Regions from separate parts of the Candidatus Nitrospira salsa genome, predicted to be linked through region 3. Evidence: riboswitches for the same ligand, from Rfam matches in the RefSeq annotation. Region 3 holds a riboswitch; each other region holds the start of a gene.
The links. A riboswitch is a leader RNA that binds a small molecule or an ion and turns the genes downstream of it on or off. The one in region 3 is predicted to bind cyclic di-GMP.

Region 1: it holds a riboswitch for cyclic di-GMP, as region 3 does, so the genes downstream of both, ACWQXP_RS08160 (ATP-binding protein) here and ACWQXP_RS06170 (sigma-70 family RNA polymerase sigma factor) in region 3, are expected to answer to the same signal.
Region 2: it holds a riboswitch for cyclic di-GMP, as region 3 does, so the genes downstream of both, ACWQXP_RS18270 (response regulator) here and ACWQXP_RS06170 (sigma-70 family RNA polymerase sigma factor) in region 3, are expected to answer to the same signal.

Annotation. Positions count from the first base shown of each region.
Region 1 covers NZ_CBCUCO010000002.1:1,378,592-1,385,349, reverse strand. Annotated here, with positions in the region: gene zwf (glucose-6-phosphate dehydrogenase) at 1-785, shown strand, start outside; gene ACWQXP_RS08170 (ATP-binding protein) at 924-2,267, opposite strand; gene ACWQXP_RS08165 (response regulator transcription factor) at 2,309-2,704, opposite strand; gene ACWQXP_RS08160 (ATP-binding protein) at 2,729-3,910, opposite strand; cyclic di-GMP riboswitch class I at 4,073-4,165, opposite strand; gene ACWQXP_RS08155 (PAS domain S-box protein) at 4,398-6,758, shown strand, end outside.
Region 2 covers NZ_CBCUCO010000004.1:922,552-929,309, forward strand. Annotated here, with positions in the region: gene ACWQXP_RS18250 (hypothetical protein) at 1-436, shown strand, start outside; gene ACWQXP_RS18255 (hypothetical protein) at 492-686, opposite strand; gene ACWQXP_RS18260 (response regulator) at 1,039-1,650, shown strand; gene ACWQXP_RS18265 (ATP-binding protein) at 1,921-3,450, shown strand; cyclic di-GMP riboswitch class I at 3,555-3,649, shown strand; gene ACWQXP_RS18270 (response regulator) at 4,064-4,549, shown strand; gene ACWQXP_RS18275 (ATP-binding protein) at 4,608-6,467, shown strand.
Region 3 covers NZ_CBCUCO010000002.1:942,279-949,036, reverse strand. Annotated here, with positions in the region: gene lptF (LPS export ABC transporter permease LptF) at 1-112, shown strand, start outside; gene lptG (LPS export ABC transporter permease LptG) at 117-1,205, shown strand; cyclic di-GMP riboswitch class I at 1,537-1,629, shown strand; gene ACWQXP_RS06170 (sigma-70 family RNA polymerase sigma factor) at 1,745-2,635, shown strand; gene ACWQXP_RS06165 (cell wall hydrolase) at 2,637-3,218, opposite strand; gene ACWQXP_RS06160 (hypothetical protein) at 3,695-4,246, shown strand; gene trxA (thioredoxin) at 4,485-4,832, shown strand; gene recN (DNA repair protein RecN) at 4,859-6,562, shown strand; gene ACWQXP_RS06145 (AbiJ-NTD4 domain-containing protein) at 6,675-6,758, opposite strand, start outside.

The sequences.
Region 1 (6,758 bases), 440 kb from region 3:
GTGCATTACGGGATATGGTTCCCAATCATTTGTTGCAGATTTTGGCCTTTGTCGCTATGGAACCCCCGAATGCGTTTGATCCCGAAGCCGTCCGGAATGAAAAAGCTAAACTGCTTCGCGCGATTCAGCCGATGAATCCCATGGAAGTCTTGCAGTCAACCGTGGCCGGACAATATGGAGCAGGTATCTATAATGGGACTCAGGTTCTTCCTTACCGATCAGAGGACAATGTGGCTTCAACGTCCTTAAGAGAAACCTATACGGCCATGACGTTGTCAATTGAAAGTTGGCGATGGGAAGGTGTGCCATTCTACTTACGAACGGGGAAGAGACTGAAGAAACGAGTGACCGAGGTGGTCATTCAGTTTAAATCCGCTCCATTGATGTTGTTTCGAAAGACTCCCGTGGACCGATTAACTCCGAATGTTCTAGTCATTCGGATACAACCTGATGAAGGTATTTCTTTGAGCTTTGGAGCGAAAATTCCCGGACCACAAGTTCAGGTTGGGAGTGTGAACATGGACTTTCAATATGCTGATTATTTTGGCGACGCCCCGAGCACCGGGTATGAAACCTTGCTTCATGATGTGATGGCAGGTGACGCGACACTCTTTCAACGGAGTGATAATGTTGAATTGGGATGGAGTGTGGTCGACCCGATTCTGAAGGTGTGGGATAGTCTAGGAACACATGCGATTCATTCGTATTCCGCTGGAACGTGGGGGCCGCCTGATGCTGACGCTCTGTTAGCCAAAGATGGCCGCATGTGGCGAAACTATGAATGATCCTGCCAGCATGCGTCTAAGCTTTCTTTGCAATTCATCAACGCATGGCTGAAGATTCACTGACCTTATGACCCTAAAAATGTTTCGTGATCATGTCTATGATCGTGATGATTTGAACGTGTGTAGGGCAGGGAGTACTTATTGTTGTGGTGTGCTGAAATCTGTTGATTGGTGTTGTGAGTCCACACACATGGACCCGGGTTGTTGTGCCACGGTATTGGGTAGTTTTAGGGTGAATGTGGCTCCGGAACCGTTTCCATCGCTCTCTGCATGAAGTGACCCTCCACAGTTTTTGGCGGCGATGGCGCTGCTGTGAAGACCAATCCCATTCCCTTTCGTTTTAGTCGTAAACCCTTGAGCGAAGATGCGAGTGAGATGTTCTGATGGAATTCCCACCCCGCTGTCTGTAACCTGTATTTGCAAAAATCCCTCTTGTTCAGGACAGGATTCAATACGCAATGTCAGGCGATGATGCTCCCGCTCTTGAGCCATCATCGCTTGCTTGGCATTACAAATGAGATTCACAAGGATTTGCAACACTTGATGTTTGTCAACAACGACTTGCGGAAGATCGGTATATTCTTGGACAATCTCAATGTGATGTTCCTCTAGTTCTCGACGACTGATCATGAGGGCCTGTTCGACCAAATCAGCAAGACGAACGGGTTCCTGCATCCCGCCTGGTTTCGCGATATTTTGTTGCGCATTAATGATTTGTATGACGTGGTTCACTTTGGAAACCAGGGATTCCGCTTCCGTGACGGTCTGTTGAACGCGAGAGGATAAATCTTTGCCAAGTTCTTCAAGATATTGTGGGATTAGTTTGCCTTTAGGGTCGTTCGTGAAAAACTCGCCAAGTTGATCATGATGGGTTTGCAGCATGGTGGCGACAAGGCTGATTTCCTGGACATGTGACTGCCGTAGAGATTGGCAGATTAATCCGGCCGACACATTGATACTTGTCAGGACGTTTCCCACATTATGGAGAATATTGATGGCAATATCAGCCATGCCTAACTGGCGAGAGGTTTCCAATAGTTTTGCATGGAGTGCTTCCCGTTCGACCTGAGCCTTTTTCCGCTCTCTGGCATGACGGATCACTCGTTCGAGTAGGGGGGCGTCAATTTGCCCTTTTATGAGATAGTCTGCGGCTCCCAGTTGTATGGCTTGGAAGTCAATGTGTCGATCAGTGGTTCCGGTCATCATGATAATAGGTGTTTTACAGCCATACTGAAGTGCGTTATGTAACAACTCAAGTCCGGTACGAGCGCCAAGACAGTAGTCGAGTAGACAGACATGATGATGGCTTTGCACAATTGAAGCGTGCGCCTCTTCATAGGAAGAAACCCAATCAATCTTAAAGTCGACACCTCGGATATTCGAGAGGAGCGAATGCGCGATGATGGCATCATCTTCTTCGTCTTCGATGAGTAGGAGGTGAATGGTCTCAGTTGCAAATTTTTGATCAATGGTTGTGGTCATGTTGCGATCGTCTTTTTCGAAAATATCACGTGCGTCGTTGTTCACCCGGTGACGGACAAATTTACGTTCGGGTGTTCCAAGGCGGCTCGGACTGTGGCGAGGAGTTCTTCGAAATCGAATGGTTTTTCGAAAAATGCTACGGCACCGAGGTCGAGTGCTTGTTTATGTAAATGTGGCTCTTTGCTGGCAGTCAGAAAAATAATGGGAATGTGAGCGGTCTTTGTTGAGGATTTGATGCGCTCAGCGATAGTCAATCCATTCCCTCCGGGCATGGTAATATCAAGAAGCATGAGGTCTGGAGGTTGTTCCATGGCTTTTTGAATGGCCATGATCGCATCATAGGCGGCAAGGACATGATAGCCTTTGGCATTCAATCGAACGCTCAAGGCTTTCACGATACGTTCATCGTCTTCGACAACCAAAATATTTTTTTGCATAATGGTCTCTCTTTCTCGCTTCTTCTACGATTCGGGTTGAGGGGATTTACGAAGAGTAAAGAAAAATGTACTTCCCGTATCAGGGGAACTTTGCACTGACAGCGTTCCGCCATGAAGCTTCACCAATTCTTGAGAAATATAGAGCCCAAGTCCCAAGCCGGCGACGGATGGTGAGTCATCATTTCGAATTTGATAAAGACGATCAAAAATATGCTCAAGCTGGTCGTTGGCAATACCAGACCCTGTATCAGAAACGGCAATTCTCACCCGTTCCTCATCCACGACATCATGGGTGACCTCAACTTTTACCTTTCCGCCTTTGGGCGTGTATTTCAAGGCATTCCCTAGAAGATTATTCAAGATTTGACGAATGCGGTGTTGATCCATGGCGACCGTCGGTAGATCAGGCGCAAGCGAGTATTCAAGGTGAATCTCTTTATGCTGTGCCATGGGAACGAGAGACGTCGCAACCTGATGAATCAAATTGTCCAGTAAGTCTGGTTGAGGATTGACACTGAGTTTCCCGGTTTCTAGTCGCGTAATGTCAAACAGATCATTAATATTTTGTCGTAACGAATCACAACAGCCGTCAACAATTTCTAAATATTCTTGTTGGGTTGGAGTCAGCGGTCCCGCGAGGCCTTCGAGCATGATTTCAACAAATTCACTGGCCGCGGTGAGGGGCGTTTTGAGCTCATGAGCGAGCACATGATAAAACCGTTGAATTTCTTCGTTTTTTCTTAATAAGTTGGCATTGGCCTGTTGAAGTTGGTGATGATGATCGTCAAGATTTTTTTGAAGCTTGCTCTTTTCGACGGCATGGCGAATAGCTCGTTCGATATTCTCGGAGGACATAGACCCTTTAGGAATATAGTCTGATGCTCCTGACCGCATAGCTTCCAATACAATCGATTCACTTCCCTGTCCCGTGAGTAAAATGACGGGTGCCTGAAGTCCTCGACCATGAATTTCATGTAAGATTTCAATGCCTGTGTGGGGGCCGAGCTGATAGTCGACAAGATTAATATCATGGGTATCTTCTTTGATCATCGCCAATCCACGTTCATAGGATTGCTCCCAGTCCATCTCGAAGGGTGAACCAGGAACATCGGCAAGTAATGTTTGCGTGATGAGGGCATCATCTTCATCATCGTCAATAAGTAATACTTTCAATACGTCTGTTCCAGGATTTTGGGACGACCTCATCGATTTATCCTCATCCATCTGCTCATCTGTTGGTTCACGTTTGCATTACATTCATGCCTGTTCATGGCTATTGACACTATGAGCCGACAACAAAAGAAAGGGGTATACAGGATACGTTTATTCCGATGGAGGAGACGCAAGCGTGGAGGGGAGGTTGTGGTAAGCGGCAACCGGGCGTACCTCTGAGTGAACGATGTTTCACTGGGTCCCTTGGCTTTGCGTCCCATCCTCACGGATGGTTTGCTTTTTTCACTATATCTTCTGTTATCGGTTTGCCTGAGCGAAGCTTTAGGCGAAGAATGTCAGAGGCAAGAATGGCGAGAGACGTCATGGAGTTTTGGAACAATAAGTGTGTCAGTGCTCATGTCGAGGTGTTGAGTCAGTTCATTAAAGACAGGTCGGGCTCAAATGTGTCTCATCACTATATGGGGCACATTCTTAAGCCGAGGTAACGATAGGCCGAACAATATAATATGAGGGACTACACGTGATCCCAGCTCAATTGCCTTCAAATGAAAATCAGCGTCTGGCTGCGCTTGCTCGATATCAGGTTCTTGATACGATGCCAGAACCATCGTTCGATGACTTGACGAAGCTCGCTGCGTATATTTGTCAGACACCTATCGCCCTGATCAGTCTGATTGATGAACACCGCCAATGGTTTAAATCGAAAGTAGGCATAACAGCAATTGAGACCCCTCGAGACATGGCCTTTTGTGCTCATGCCATTCTTGAAGCAGGAGTGTTTGAAGTATCTGATGCGTTAACCGATGTGCGCTTTATGGACAATCCTCTTGTCACCGAGGATCCAAACGTACGGTTTTATGCGGGCTCGCCTTTACAGACTCTCGATGGGATGCCGATCGGTACGCTCTGTGTGATTGACCAAGTCCCTCGCTCATTGTCACAGGAACAACGAGTGGCCTTGTCTGCCGTCTCGAGGCAAGTCATGACTCAACTCGAATTACGAATGCGCCTTGAACAGGAACACCAGTATAAAGACTATTTTGAATACCTTTTGGAAATTGCCTCGAACGGGATGGTCGTGATTGACCCGGATGGGACGATCGTTCAGGCGAACACGCACATCTTCCAGCAATTTGGTTATAGACGTGAAGAACTGCTTGGTCAAACGATTGAAGTCCTTATTCCCGAGCGCTTTCGTCACCACCATCCTCACTATCGAATGGCGTATTTCGACTCACCTTCTATGCGTACTATGGGGAGCGGCCGTGACCTCTATGGCCTTCGAAAAGATGGCTCAGAGTTTCCTCTCGACATTGGATTGGCCCCTCTCGTGACGTCCAAGGGTTCTCGTGTGTTGGCTTCCGTCATCGATACGACTGTACAAAAACAGACCATGGAAGCCTTATTACAAAGTGAGTCCCTCAACGCACTCATCTTACAGTCCGCGGGAGACGGCATTTTCGGGCTTGACACTCATGGGAATACGACTTTTGTGAATCCGGCTGGAGCGGCTATGTTGGGATACACGTCAGAGGAATTACTTGGAGTCCCCATGCATGTCACGATGCACCATACCAAGCCGGATGGATCTCCGTATCCTCGTGAATCATGTCCGATGTATGCGGCGTTCAAGGATGGGATTGTTCATCAGGTGGATGACGAGGTTCTCTGGCGCAAGGATGGAAGCAGTTTTCCCGTCGAATACACCAGTACTCCGATTCGTGACCAAATGGGTACGTTGCAAGGTGCCGTTGTCACATTTAAAGACATTACCGATCGGCAACAGGCGGAATTCACCTTGCGTGAGCGAAACAAAATGGTGGCGCTGGATGCGGAGGTCGGACGTGTGATCCAGCAGAGTCACGATATTGAGGGAATGCTCCAGGGGTGCGCTGAAGCCTTGGTACAGAACCTTGATGCGGCCTTAGCCCGTATCTGGATTCTCAATACTTCCGAGCAAATACTGGAACTACGGGCGAGTGCAGGGCTCTACACACACCAAGACGGAGCTCATGGGCGAATTCCTGTCGGTCAATTTAAAATCGGGAAAATCGCCTCTGAGAAGCGGCCCCATCTGACAAACGACGTGATCGGAGATCCGCGAGTACCAGATCAAGAGTGGGTGAAGCAGGAAAGCCTGGTGGCGTTCGCTGGATATCCATTGATGAGCGGTCAGAATGTCCTGGGTGTCATGGGGATGTTTTCCCGGCGTCCATTAACGGAGTATGCCTTACGCAGTCTCCAGACTGTGTCAGATCGCATAACCACCGCCATTGAACGTCATGCGGCGGAACAAGCACACCTCAAACTTTCCGAATTGAATAAACAGATCTTGAATTCTTCTGGCGAAGGTATCTGGGGATTAGATCTTAACGGAAAGACGACCTTCGTCAATCCTGCCGCAGCACAGACGTTAGGGTATGAACCGGCTGAGCTCTTGGGGACGATGATGCACATGAAGGTTCACCACACCAAACCTGATGGATCTTGCTATCCAGGTGAAGACTGTCCGATGTACAAAGCGTATTTATTAGGAGCCACCCAAACTGTCGAGGATGAAGTCTTGTGGCGCAAAGACGGGACAAGTTTTCCTGTCGAATATACCAGTACCCCAATTCGTGATGATCGCGGACAGCTCATTGGTGCCGTGGTGACCTTTCGAGACATCACTGAGCGAAAACGCCATCAAGAACAACTTAATCGTGTGATTGAAGCTGTGCCCAGCGGGTTGCTGATAGTCAATGAAAACGGCGCCATCGTCATGGCGAATCAGACATTGGAAGAACAGTTTGGGTATGAGCGAGGCGAGCTGCTTGGCCAGACCGTTGAATGTTTAGTGCCGGAACGGTTTCGTGAACAGTATCCAGATTATCGAGCCAGA
Region 2 (6,758 bases), on a different contig from region 3:
CACGGTTCATGGAGGGGAAGGGGTTTCCCCGCTACCGGTGATACCGATGATGGAGGCAGAGAGCAGGGAATATGAGGTTTGGATTAAAACGAGGTCAGATTCTCCGTTGCTTCAAGAAAAACGGGACAATATTCGCTTAACGATTTGTTACGGTGATCAATGGGGGAATCGCTACACGCTAGCCTACCCGGTAGTTCAGCGAGATGCCCTGCATCGTTGTGTGGCTCTTCAGCTTGTTGATGGTGCGAAGCCTCGCGTAGAGAAGCCGACGGTGTCATTTTGGCGAATGCGTCGGTGTCTCTATCGTCATTCCCGAAACGTGTCCAAGGCAAAGGTTCGTCTACCCAATGACTCGATTACCCCCAAACATCGCGGGATACGACATCAAGTGCCAATCCATTCTTTTTGGGAAGGCGGAAGAGGGCAAGGTGCTTAAGTAAGCCTATGAACGCCATTCCATATCCATATACGGTGATGATGACGTCTATCTTTTAGGAGTCAGGTTTTGCCGCATTATGGTCTTTCTTGATAGATGATGGAAGGTGATGTTTTCTCAATTCCCATCTGACACGCAACCGCTCAACCTTATCAATCACTTCTTCTTCCCTCTCAAGAGAGTTCTGGGGATGTCGCTGCCAATTGGTTTTTTCAAGATCTTTCAGTAAGTGCTCATAGCCTCGTTTCATGCGTTCGTCCATACCAGGGGTTGACCAGCACTAAATAAAAAGAAAAACCTCATCTTTCTGATCATTCGTCATAAAGGGAATTTTCTTGCCATGTGGCTGTTATTCCTATTCTTCCCATGGCAGTGAAACAGGTGCGGATGATTCCCCCGCTCAAGTTACTTGCATTTTCTTTATCCTAAACATAAGGACTTTCAACGTCGGAGAATACACAGAAATATCTCTTAGGTCTTAAGATTTGGCATTTCAAATCCGACGATACTAATGAATCTAGCCGACTCGTGGCAGGATTGCGGAATACGTGTTGACCAATGTTCATTTTTGATATTCCTGATGTTCAAATGGAGGCCAACTCATGACGGAGAGTATTCAGACGAATCGGCGAATTCTTGTGATTGATGACAACGTGGCCATTCACGAAGATTTTCGCAAGATCTTGTGTCAAGGATTCGATGCGACCTTACTTCACGAGGCACGGGGAGGCTTGTTTGATGATGTTCCTGCACAACAGACGATCGAACCGTTTGAGCTTGATTTTGCTGATCAGGGGCAGGAGGGGTACCGGATGGTTCAACAGGCTGCCCAGCAGGGGAAGCCGTATGCCGTGGCTTTTGTCGACATGCGAATGCCTCCTGGGTGGGATGGCGTGGAAACGATCGAACATCTCTGGGAAGTCGATGCCCATCTCCATGTGGTGATTTGTACCGCATTTTCAGATCACGATTGGGATCAAGTCATGGAACGATTACCGCAGAATGACAGACTTTTGGTGTTACGAAAGCCATTCGACAATATTGAAGTCTGGCAATTAGCGAATTCCCTGACCAAGCGATGGCATCAAGCTCAACATGACAAGGGGCAGTTTGATCTGATGGCGCAACTGGCGGATGAACGTGCCGAGGAATTTCAACGAGAAGCTGAACAAATTCAATTGGCGATGGTCGTGCCTCCTGCGAAACATGATTAACTACGAGTGATCGACCGCTTCCTTGTTCTCATGTTTTTGTCTTCCTTTCAAGTTATGAATATAGGCATTTGTTCATTATGGATGTGGCCGGTTGGCTTCGGAAAGTGCAGCCAAGGGTTTTTGAATAAAGTGGCGTAAGGGGCTGGTTTTTTTGTCTGGGATTTCCAGAAGGTGGCAGGCGATGCACTGGGTCAACAACATTTAGCCATCGTGAACTCATTGGGTCGAGAGTGTCCCTAGGTTACCCATACACAACGGAGGCGATGTCGTATGTCTGAAGCGCCTGTCCTCAATCGACGCATCCTGGTGATTGATGATAATCCTGCCATTATTGACGACTACCGAAAAGTATTAGGCTCTTCGACTTCAGAGTTCCCCATTTATGCTGCACGAGACACATTATTTGAGGAGAGTGTGAGGTCACCCTATCAAGAGACATTTGTTGTTGACAGTGCTGACCGGGGCTCTTCGGGTTTTGATCTGGTCAAGATGGCCGTGGAGCAAGAAAATCCTTATGCTGTGGTCTTTGTGGACATGCGAATGCCTTCAGGATGGGATGGGGTCGAAACCATTGAGCGAATTTGGGAAATAGATCCAGCCATTCAGGCGGTGATTTGTACCGCCTTCTCAGATCATCCATGGGACGAGGTGATTCCTCGCTTAGGACATCGCGATCAACTCCTTATTCTCCGAAAACCGTTCGATCCCATTGAAGTTCGACAATTAGCGAATTCGCTCACCTACAAATGGTATTGGGCGGGATATGCCAGGCTCCGTCTAGGCGAGTTAGAGCATCTCGTGGATCAGCGAATGTCTGAACTCCGTGCGGTCAATGCTCAATTAGAACATGATGTACTTCGCCGACAGTCGATCGAAACGCAACTCGCGCAGTCCATTCGAGACTTGGAACAACGGAATAAAGACCTGAGTGAAGCTCGAGATCATGCGCTAATCGAGGTGCATGAACGCGAACGAGCGGAGCTCGCACTTCGGAATAAAGCTGAAGAATTGGTACGATCCAATCATGAGCTTGACCAGTTTGCCTCTGTGGCCGCCCATGACCTTCAAGAACCTCTTCATACTATCCAAGTTTTTAGCGATTTATTGCGAGTGAAATGTGGAGGTGCGTTAAACGGATCTGGCCTCGAGTTCTTGGGGCGAATTCTCAAGGCTTCTGGTCGAATGCAACGGCTCATTCAAGACTTGCTGGTCTATTCTCGATTGGAACACCATGATCGAAGTGTTGAGTCAGTGGCGCTTGGCGAAGTCGTTGAGGACATTCTTCATGATTTTGCCGTGCGTATTGAAGAAACACATGCGAAGGTCGAAGTGGAGGACCTTCCGGTGATTGAATCCGACAAGACTCAAATGCGTCAGTTATTGCAAAATTTAATCGGGAACGCATTGAAATTTCACAAGCCACATGAAGCACCTGTCGTTCGCGTGTCTGCTCGCATGATGAAAGAGCGTCGTCAACAAGATGGACTGCGGGCACGTATGTTGTGCCAACTTCAAATCGAAGATGAAGGGATTGGTATGGATAGCCAATATACGGATCGTATTTTTGGGATGTTCAAACGTCTACATGGTCGAGATGAATTCGAAGGAACGGGGATTGGCCTAGCCGTCTGTAAGAAAATTGTTGATCGCTGTGGCGGTACCATTACCGTGCAGAGTCAGCTTGGAGAGGGGTCGACTTTTCTTCTCACGCTTCCAATGGGAAATTCTACCGAAACCGCGTGTGGGTCAGAAGCTGGAGTCAGTTCCACAGCTTTAAATCGTCCTGTGAGTGCCGAGTGAATACGAGTACCGTTTCAGTATCAAGGCCAGACTGTAACTGATTAAAATTACTAATAAAATCATTTCTCAAGTAATCCTGTTGGACACCGATAAAAGAGACAACAGGGTGCAAAGGGCAAACTACCTGAGAAGGTAGGACGCAAAGCTAAGGGACCTGAATTGGGAGGATGGTTCTTCCGGGGTTCGCCTGGCCGCCACACTGGTCAATGAAGCGTCATGGTCTGTTTGCGCCCATCTTGTCGATGGGCGTTTGTGTTTATGGAGCACGCTTCTCCCTCCAGTTTCCTATCCTTGCTCAGCGTAGAGGGACCCTACCATCCTGCTTTTGATCTTCGCACACGCGGTCTTGTTTTTGAGTAGATGTCGCATGACTTGCCAAAATGGGTCGCGCAAACCATAGGCAAATCCAATTACTTCCTGATTGATGATCTTTCCATGCCCGAACCGTCTGTTAATTATGACATTTCTGCGTTGAGATGCTGCATGATAAAAAACTCAATAATTTAACTAGATAGATCCTCGTGATTGGAGATGCCTAGCACCAGAAATACTGTGGGCGAGAAGCGCACGATTTCCCAGACGATGAGTTTTCTTTAGATAAAAGGAGGGCGTGATGATGAGTACCTGTATGCAAGCCGTTCCCTTCATTGTGTTAATGGCGGATGATAGTACTGATGACTGTTTGGTCGCGCAGGCGGCTTGGGATGAGTGTCGACTCGGACAAGATTTGCGGTTTGTGCATGATGGTGAAGAGTTAATGAATTATCTGACTCGTCGCGGGGTGTATGGTGATCCCGTGAAATCACCTCGCCCTGGTCTGATTATTTTGGATTTGAATATGCCCAAAAAAGATGGATGTTCGGCCTTAGTCGAGATTAAATCTGATCAAGAGTTGCAGGATATTCCCGTTTTGGTTTTGACAACCTCACGTGTCGCCAAGCATATCGATAGTGCCTATAACTTGGGCGCCCATTCGTTTATCACCAAGCCCAATAGTTTAGACGGGTATTTAGAGTTTATGAAAGGTATAACCAAATATCGAGCAAGCTTACAGGCGATGCATAGTCTACAGCGAGTCAAGCCTCTCCATCTGAATTAAGTACAGAAGAAACGTCAGCTAACGTCGAAGATGTTGAATCAGAGAAGGGTGCCTGGTCGTGGATGTTCTACAAGATACGAAATGCCGAATATTGGTTGTTCATGACCAGCTGAAAATTCATGCGGATTTTCGACAAATTTTTGACGAACTATTGGTAGGAACGTCTACATCTCGTCCATCGTTCGACGTTGAATATGTGAAAACGGGTGAGGCCGGTTTAGCATTCATTCGACAAGCCTTAGAAGCTAAATATCCCTATGCTCTGGTGTTTTTCGATGAAAATGTGGGGACGGGATGGTCAGGGGAAAAAACCATCGAAGAATATTGGCGTGTTGATCGCTTTCTCCATTGCGTTCTTTGCAAGGCCAATGTGAACAGTCAATGTGTTTTAGGGCTCGAGGGTAGTACGCATCGAGAGCAACTCTTGATTCTACGAAAGCCATTTCACGCGATCGACGTCCAACAAATTTTTACTGTCATGATACACAAATGGTCTCTTTCTCAACGTATCAGGTATCAGGTGGGAGGTGTCTCAACTGTGGCTGTTGCGCAACACTTACAGCTACAAGGAACCCATGCACAATTGAGTCAAGATATGGAGCCTCGTGGGAGTGTTGAGGCGCATAATTTTCGAACAGCCCAAGATTTGGACGGAACGAATTTTGAGCTGGCGAGGGCAAAAGATGAGTTGTCTGCTGCCAAAACGCATATGGAAAATATCATCGGATCGATGGCTGATACGTTACTGGTTATCAATGCTGATATGACTATTGAGGCGGTGAATCGTTCGTTGTTGACGTTATTAGGGTACGCAGAAGACGAATTACTTCGGGAATGTCCGAGTAAGATTTTTGGTGAAGAGTTGACTCAAGGCTCCATTATGGAAAGGCTGTATTTTCAGGGCGTGGTAAGTAACGTTGAAACCACGTACCATGCCAAAAATGGCCAAGTTATTCCCATGGCACTTTCCGGCTCACTGATGAAAGATGAAAGCGGGGTCATCCAGGGATTAGTGTGTGTTGCGCAAGATATAACCGAGCGCAAGCGCCTCGAAGCCGAGCGGCGTCAGTTTCAGGATCAACTTGTTGAAACATCTCGTCGTCTTGGTATGGCTGATGTGGCAACTAGCGTGCTTCATAATGTGGGGAATGTGCTGAACAGTATCAATGTCTCTGTTGGGATTATGGGGACGACGTTGCGGCAGTCGCTCGTGGGTGATGTCCGAAAAATCTCCCAAATGCTCAACGCTCACATGGATGACCTCAATGTCTATTTGTCTCGGGATGAGAAAGGCCGACAGATCCCTGGGTATCTCGCGCAGCTAGCTGACCACCTGCTTGATGAGCAGCGAGTGACACTTAAAGAGTTAGAGTCATTAATCGAAAGCTCAGAACATGCCAAGCAATGTGTGGCGATGCAGCAAGGAATGGTCAAAGCGGGTGGGCTGCATGAGCCCGTCGTGTTGGTTGATCTCATGGAGCAAGCCATGACAATCAATAAGGTGCTGCTAGAGAAACTGGAAGGGAAAATTGTTCGAGAATTCGTCGATACCCCAGAAGTGATTGTTGATAAGCATCAAACCTTGCAAATCTTGGTCAACTTAATTCGTAATAGCACGCAAGCGATGGAGACGGTTGATTCAAAAATACTCACGGTTCGAATTGGGCCTGCGACGAATAAACGAAATATGGTCCAGCTCGAAGTGACCGATACGGGTGTCGGCATTCATTCTGACCAGCTCACACATATTTTTTCTCAAGGTTTTACTACCAAGAAAGATGGACATGGGTTCGGACTGCACAGTGGAGCTCTCTTGGCCAAGAATATGGGTGGTTCGCTTCATGTGAAGAGTGATGGAGAAGGATACGGGGCAACATTTATCTTAACCTTGCCGGTTGCGATACCGCCTGACCTATGACGATAGTTTTCCCCTGTTCATAAGAGAAATGATCCGGGTCCTATCTCTTGTGTTCACACTAATTGTCTGGCAGATTCTTAGGCGACGTTTTTCCGTGTTTGACGCATATTCCAGATTATGAGTTCCAAGACCGTAGGTCTGACAAGCTATCCGGTGCTGGGCTCCGGGATCGGCTAGCTCGGCTGGATCGAAAAGGCTCCGATCTTATCATTGCGATCAAAGGCCACGTAGTGCGTATTGGTACTTCGATCAATCGTCACACCCTCATACCTATACTCCATTCGTTTTCGG
Region 3 (6,758 bases):
AGAATTTCTTGTCACAACCTACGTCGTTCATCCGTTTATCGGCGCGTGGTTTCCCAACGTGATGATCTTAGGTTTAACCGGGTTTCTCTATGTGAGAGCCAGTAGGAATTAGTCGTATGGGTGTTTTGTTTTGGTACATGTTTCGCCAATACACCAAAGTGTTTCTTATGTGCGTGAGTGCGTTATTGACGGTCTACCTTGTGGTTGACTTTTTCGAAAAACTTCGAAAATTTCTCAAATATGATGCGGATCTGTCCTCCATGCTGCTGTATTTTTTCTACCGAATCCCAGATATTTGTTTTCAAATTACCCCACTTGCTGCGCTCATGGGAACATTATTAACGCTTGGCTTCCTCAATAAAAGTGCCGAAATTACAGCGATGCGGAGCTGCGGTATGAGTTTTTATCAAGTTGCCTCACCGTTCTTCGCCGTTGGAATTATTGTGAGCGCCATTTTATTTAGCTTTACTGCGGTGTTTGTGCCACTCGCGAATATTCAAGCGGATTATGTCAGGACGGTGCTCATTGAGAAGAAGCCTGCGGCACTGTCGGTGTCTCCGGATCGTGTGTGGTTGCGATTAGGACAAGATGGACTGCTCAAGATTGGTGAGGTGAAGGATGAGGGACAGCGTCTCAGCACGATTAGCTTGTATCGAGTGGATGAACAGTTTCAACTGCATGAAATTATCGAATCTCCAGAGGCACGATATGCAAACAAAGGATGGGAGTTGCGTGACGCCACACGCCGTGTCGTGCAAGCGGGAGGCGAAGTGACCGCTGACCGTTATGCGCAATTAGCACTGGGGCTTCCTCTTACTCCTGAAGACTTCCGGACATGGCTGGCGCTGGATTCGAAAAATATGACACTCAAACAGCTAGGAGCGTATGTCCAGCGATTGAAACGAGATGGTCACAGTAGTAGTCGTTTTGCCACAGACTATTGGGGGCGAGTGGCGTTTTCAGCCATGACGTTGGTCATGACGATTTTGGGGCTAGCCATCAGTTTGTTGAAAACAGGAGTTCGTGATCATGCCGTCGCAAAGGGCATCGGACAAGCCTTGGGAATTGGATTCCTCTTTTGGGTGACGCATTCCTTTGGTATGGTACTCGGAAAAAATGGAGCCCTTGTGCCCATTGCTGCAGGGTCGTTTGCTTGTCTGATGTTTTTAGTGATTGGGTTGAATCTGTTCTTAAGAACCAGGTGACGACCCTCCTTTTCTTTCCTTTGTGCCACCTGATGGGTAGTCGTGTGAGAGGTGCTCTTCCCTATCAGTCTTCAAACGCCTTCTCATTTTGTTAACCGATTTTCCCTCTTTTTCTTTCTTTTCAAGAATTTCCTGTCTATTCGTTCCTGTTGAATGTTTCATGTTCTGAATTCTTAGAGGGGAACGTCTCGTGTTCTTCAATGTTGTTGCCTTCCAGGAGGCCTTAACTCTTTTCTGAATTGTCCCGAAATAGAGAGATGATAGAGGAACTGTGTATATGAATTGCCGTGGGGGGAGTGCACGTAGTGCTATGAGATGATCTAACGAAATGTGGTGATAAAGGCAAACTATCCGTAAGGGTAGGACGCAAAGCCGAGAGACCTGCACTGATTCTGATTGATTGTAGGTTCGTCTGGTTGCCGAACGAAAATTTCAGGCGACTATGGCATGAGCGTTCATCCGGAAGGATGGACGCTTTTTTTTGCCATGAACAAGATTGTTTAAACACCGCGGGGGGTGTGCTGACTCAGGAGAATTGGATGGCCAAGCAGTCTCATCATGTTGATGTTGGAGAGCCAGCGGCTCGCATGGACGTGCCTGTTCATGCGTCTGAGAAATCAGGTTCTCCTCTTTCTCATCAAGATCCTGCGGAGATCTTAAAAGAGTTTTTCCCAATGATTCGTCGAATTGCCGGGAATTTAGCCTCACGAAATCCGGCATCTCTCGATATTGAAGATCTCACGAGTGCTGGGGTGATTGGGTTATTGGGAGCTATAACTCGCTTTGATCCTGAACGGGAAACGAAATTTTGGACGTTTGCAGAATATCGCATTCGCGGGATGATGCTTGATGAAATACGGGCAATGGACTGGATTCCGCGTTCTGTTCGTGCACGAAATGATCAAATTCGCCAGGTCAGTACAGAGTTTGTGCAAAAAGAAGGACGATATCCCACCAGAGATGAGATTGCGGCACTTTTGGGGGTCACGCAGGAAGAGTTAGATGCCACGTCTCTTCGAGAAACACGATTGCTCAGTCTTGATGTGCCGATGGGGTCTCAAGAAGAAACCTTTACACTCAAAGACGTGTTGCCCGATGAAGAACAATTGGATCCATATGCTGTGTGCTTATCGTCAGAGTCTAATCAAGCGCTTGATGTGGCTCTGGCGAAATTATCGACTCGGCAGCAAGATGTGTTGCAGCACTATTATTTTCACGGGTTAACGATGAAGGAAATTGGGGCTCGCTTAGGGTTAACTGAGTCGGGTGTGTGTCGGGTGCATACCGAGGCCCTGCGGAAGTTACGAGTCGGGCTCAAAGATTTTGAAGACGCTTCAAATGGGAAATTGCAGAAATTTCAGTCAAAAAAAAGACATTCCAGAAAAAAACGATTGGCTCAGTCATGTAAACTAGACGAAGCCAAAAGCTGAATCAGACCTGGAGCCGGCCAGGGGGAACAAAGAACTCATGCCCACCAATCGAGGCAACTTTATGACTGACCGTGGCCCATCTGGGAGTCTCAACTAATCGAGGGTTATAAAATAAGAGTGCGCCTTGTACGATTTTTCTTCCATCCTGTACCATCCGCCAAGCTAGCAAACTATCCTGCATTCGTGATTCACTAATTCTATGCCGAACATCCTCTGGTGTTGCGTGATTCCAGGGTTGAAACTGTAAACGTTTCAGGACGGTGCCTTTCACAGTTCCGTCGCTCTGGTATTTGGCATGCATTCGATTTCGAATGACGGCAGCAACCGCTAATTTTCCAGCAAAACTCTCTCCACGCGCTTCAAGGTAGATCGTGAGGGCTGCAAGTCGGTCGTCAGTGAGCGGTGCGGTGGTTTCAAGGAGAGATTGAGCAACAACTGATTGTAGGTCAGGTTTTTTTTGCACAAGTATGAACGGAGAAAATGCCGCAGAGTTGTTTGTTCCCGTAGGAAGGAGCACGACCAGGATGATCACAATCCCCAAACTCAGAATGAATCGACATAAATGTTTTATTGCGTTCGGCATCTCGTATTCACCATGACTAAAGGGTTGGGGAATCTCAGGTTCATTGCATTTCAATGGGTGCCTGCCTGTCGCAGTTCTATATGGCAAGGGTCATGCCCTGGGAGTTGAGCTATGGCTGTCGTTCATATTTGTTCGTGAATAGCGTATATTGTAGGAGTATTGAGAGAAAACTGGAGCAATAGTGTATAGAACTATTTCAAAAAGTCAATGAAATTGAGGTGTATTCTGTTAAGGAAGTTGACATTTAAAAGATTCATTCTAGATGGTTAAAAAAGGTTTTCGCCGAAATAGACAACAAAATCAGTGACTATTTGGCATGACAAGAATATCGACGACTCTCTGTTAAGTTTTAAAGTACATAATAATAACCGTCGCCTTCAGGCAGAATGATGAGGGAATTTACGATATCGACGTGAAACTGTGAGAAGGCGTCTCTCCTGCTAAGCACGAGCGGACATATTGAGGGAGGTATTGCAATGAATGGTCAACGGATTCAATCTTTGATTGTTGTTGGATTAGTCATCGGGGTATTGATGGCCGGATTTCTTGCACCTCAAAGCGTGTTTGCCACACAACGAATTCAGGATGCTTTATCGGCCTCACATCTTCATCGGGCTAAACTGTATGTGGCGGCAGGAGATTATCGACGTGCGGTTGAAGCTTGTCAGAAGTATTTGGATGAGGTTCCTTCCGTTGAGGGCTATGTGTATCTTGCCTATGTTTATGAGGCGATCGAGGGGTATCTCGCAGATCTACAAAAACGCGATGACTGGGTCAAGGTGGGACAGGTGGCATTAAATCTGACCTCACGAAAACTTATTGACATCATTGACCCACCAAACGTCATGCCACGCATGGCTCGAGAAATGATTCACGAAGGTCTTCGTCAACAATTTGATATCACTTCGGCGATGGCCAATCGACTGGATTCGAAACATACCGAAAAGATGTGGATTCAACAGAATGCTTGGCGAGAAGCCCATCCGGGTGATTGGTGGTCCGGAGTGCCGGAAAAATGGGATTGGTGAAATCGTGAAGCGTCGTTCGTGCCTGCGCGCTGTAGCGCTTTCAGCCTTCGTAGCCACTTCGGCGAAGTAGGCCCGGCGCGCAAGCGTGAAGCGACGGCACGATACGAAATACGAACGACGAGATACGAACTGCGAGCAACGAGATACGCGTAAGAATGTTGACAGTATCCGGAATCTCAGTTTAGGATGAAGACTTGCTGAATTTGGTTTTCACTCATGTATAGCAAAGGGGGCGCGCGTGTCCACATTGGTTGCACAAGCTACGGCAGAAAATTGGGAAACTGAAGTTGCGACATCCTCAGATATTGTGATGGTAGATTTTTGGGCAGTGTGGTGTGGCCCTTGTCAAATGGTTGCCCCTGTCGTCGAAGAATTAGCCCAAGAATATCAGGGCAAACTGAAAGTCATGAAGCTAAACACGGATGAAGTTCCTGAAGTTGCGGGAAAATTCCAAATTATGAGTATCCCGACAATTTTGTTCTTTAAAGGTGGCGAGCCAGTCGAGAAAATCGTTGGTGCTCGCTCTAAACAGCAATTTAAACAAGTGATTGATTCCCTCCTGGCACAGTCATCCGCAACGGCATAAGCCCGTTGCGTCGATGACGGGGTTCTATGCTCACTGAGCTCCGCATTTCCAACTTTGCGCTTATCGATCAATTGCAGCTTGAATTTCCGGAAGGGTTCATCGTCTTCACCGGAGAAACAGGCGCAGGCAAATCGCTCCTTGTTGATGCTCTGGAGCTCATTGCTGGCGGTCGTGCCTCTGCTGAACATATTCGGTCCGGAGCGGAGCAAGCGACCATTGAAGCCGCGTTTGCGTTACCTTCCAACAGTTCACTGATTCCTCAACTTGAGGAGCAGGACCTTTTGAGTGATGGCGAGACCGACCTCATCATCAGGCGAGTCCTTTCCCGCAACGGAAAAAATAAAACCTATATCAATGGGGCTCTTACCCCGATTCAAGGTGTCCAGATCATCACAAGCCGCTTGCTTGATATTCATGGGCAGCATGATCAGCAGTCTCTCTTGTCTGCGCAGGCGCAACTTGACGTCCTAGATGGCTTTGGCCGGACGAAGACGTTGAGAGAGTCGTATGCTCAAACATACCAAGAGTGGCGTCGGCAGGAGCGTGCACTAGCTGACAAGATGACGAAACGTGATGAGCAGGGCCGTCATCTGGAGATGAAACAATTCCAGTTTCAAGAGTTACGAGAGGCGAATCTTCAGGTTGGCGAAGAAGAATTCCTGACCCAAGAACATCAACGCCTTCGTCATCGAGAGCGGATTGGTGAAATTGTGGAGCACGCATATCAACTCTTATATGAAGGTGATGCCTCCGTCATGGAACAGTTGCAGATCATCACAACTCGTATTCAAGAACTTGAGGCGATTGATGTAAGTGTTAGAGAATGGTCGCCGTTAGGGGAAACGGCAACCGTCACGCTTCACGAATATGCAGACCGCCTTCGAAGCTATCGCGATACGCTTGAGTATGATCCGGGACGGCTTGGTGACCTGGATGATCGCATAGCCAAACTTCAGCGATTGAAAAAGAAGTATAGTGCGTCAATCGATGAATTAATTCTGTTGCATGACGAATTGGAAAGCGAACTGAGCGGCAACAGTGATGTTGATCAGCAAATTGAGCAATTACGCCAACAGGTTGAGGGGTTACGTGGCCAAGTAGAAAAAACGGCGCAAGACTTATCAGGAAAGCGTCGTAAGGCAGCAAAGAAATTAGAGAAAAAGATTGCTGAGGAGTTTACCGAGCTGAAAATGAGTAACGTCCGACTCACTGTCCAGATGGATGAATTGTCAGATGTTGAGAAGTTTGGCCCTACAGGGAAGGATACGGTTGAATTCATGTTTTCAGCCAATCCTGGAGAACCGCTACATCCACTGGCAAAGATTGCTTCAGGAGGAGAATTGTCTCGAGTGATGTTAGCCATGAAGGCAGTTCTGTCCGAGGCCGACGAAATCCCCGTCTTGGTGTTTGATGAAGTCGATGCGGGGGTAGGGGGTGGAGTAGGGGGTGTGATCGGAAAACGGCTACGCGATGTCGCTCAATACCATCAAGTCTTTTGTATTACGCATCTTCCACAACTCGCCTCCCAGGCGCACGCCCATTATCACATAGAAAAAGAGTCAGCAAAAAACAAAACAGTGACGCGGGTCCGTCAACTTGCGGAAAAAGGACGTGAGGACGAAATTTCAAGAATGCTGGGGGGAGCGGAAGTCACGAAAGTTATTCGTCAAACTGCAGTGGAGATGCTGAAGAACTCGGCTTCTTCCAAAAAGAGAAAATCTACCTCATAGACCTGTCAGGTTTGTCCGGCTAAGTCCATGTCCTCTGGTCTGTTCCCCTATACACCTTTTCCTCAATTTAAGTGTACCTAAGTAAGCATGATTAGTCGGTGTAAGGGGCGAACTACTGGACATCATGAATCTTTGCCGCCAGATAAGTGCAACACAATGAAGCTGTTCCAACAATCAGTTCTGCCTCTAGGCGCGT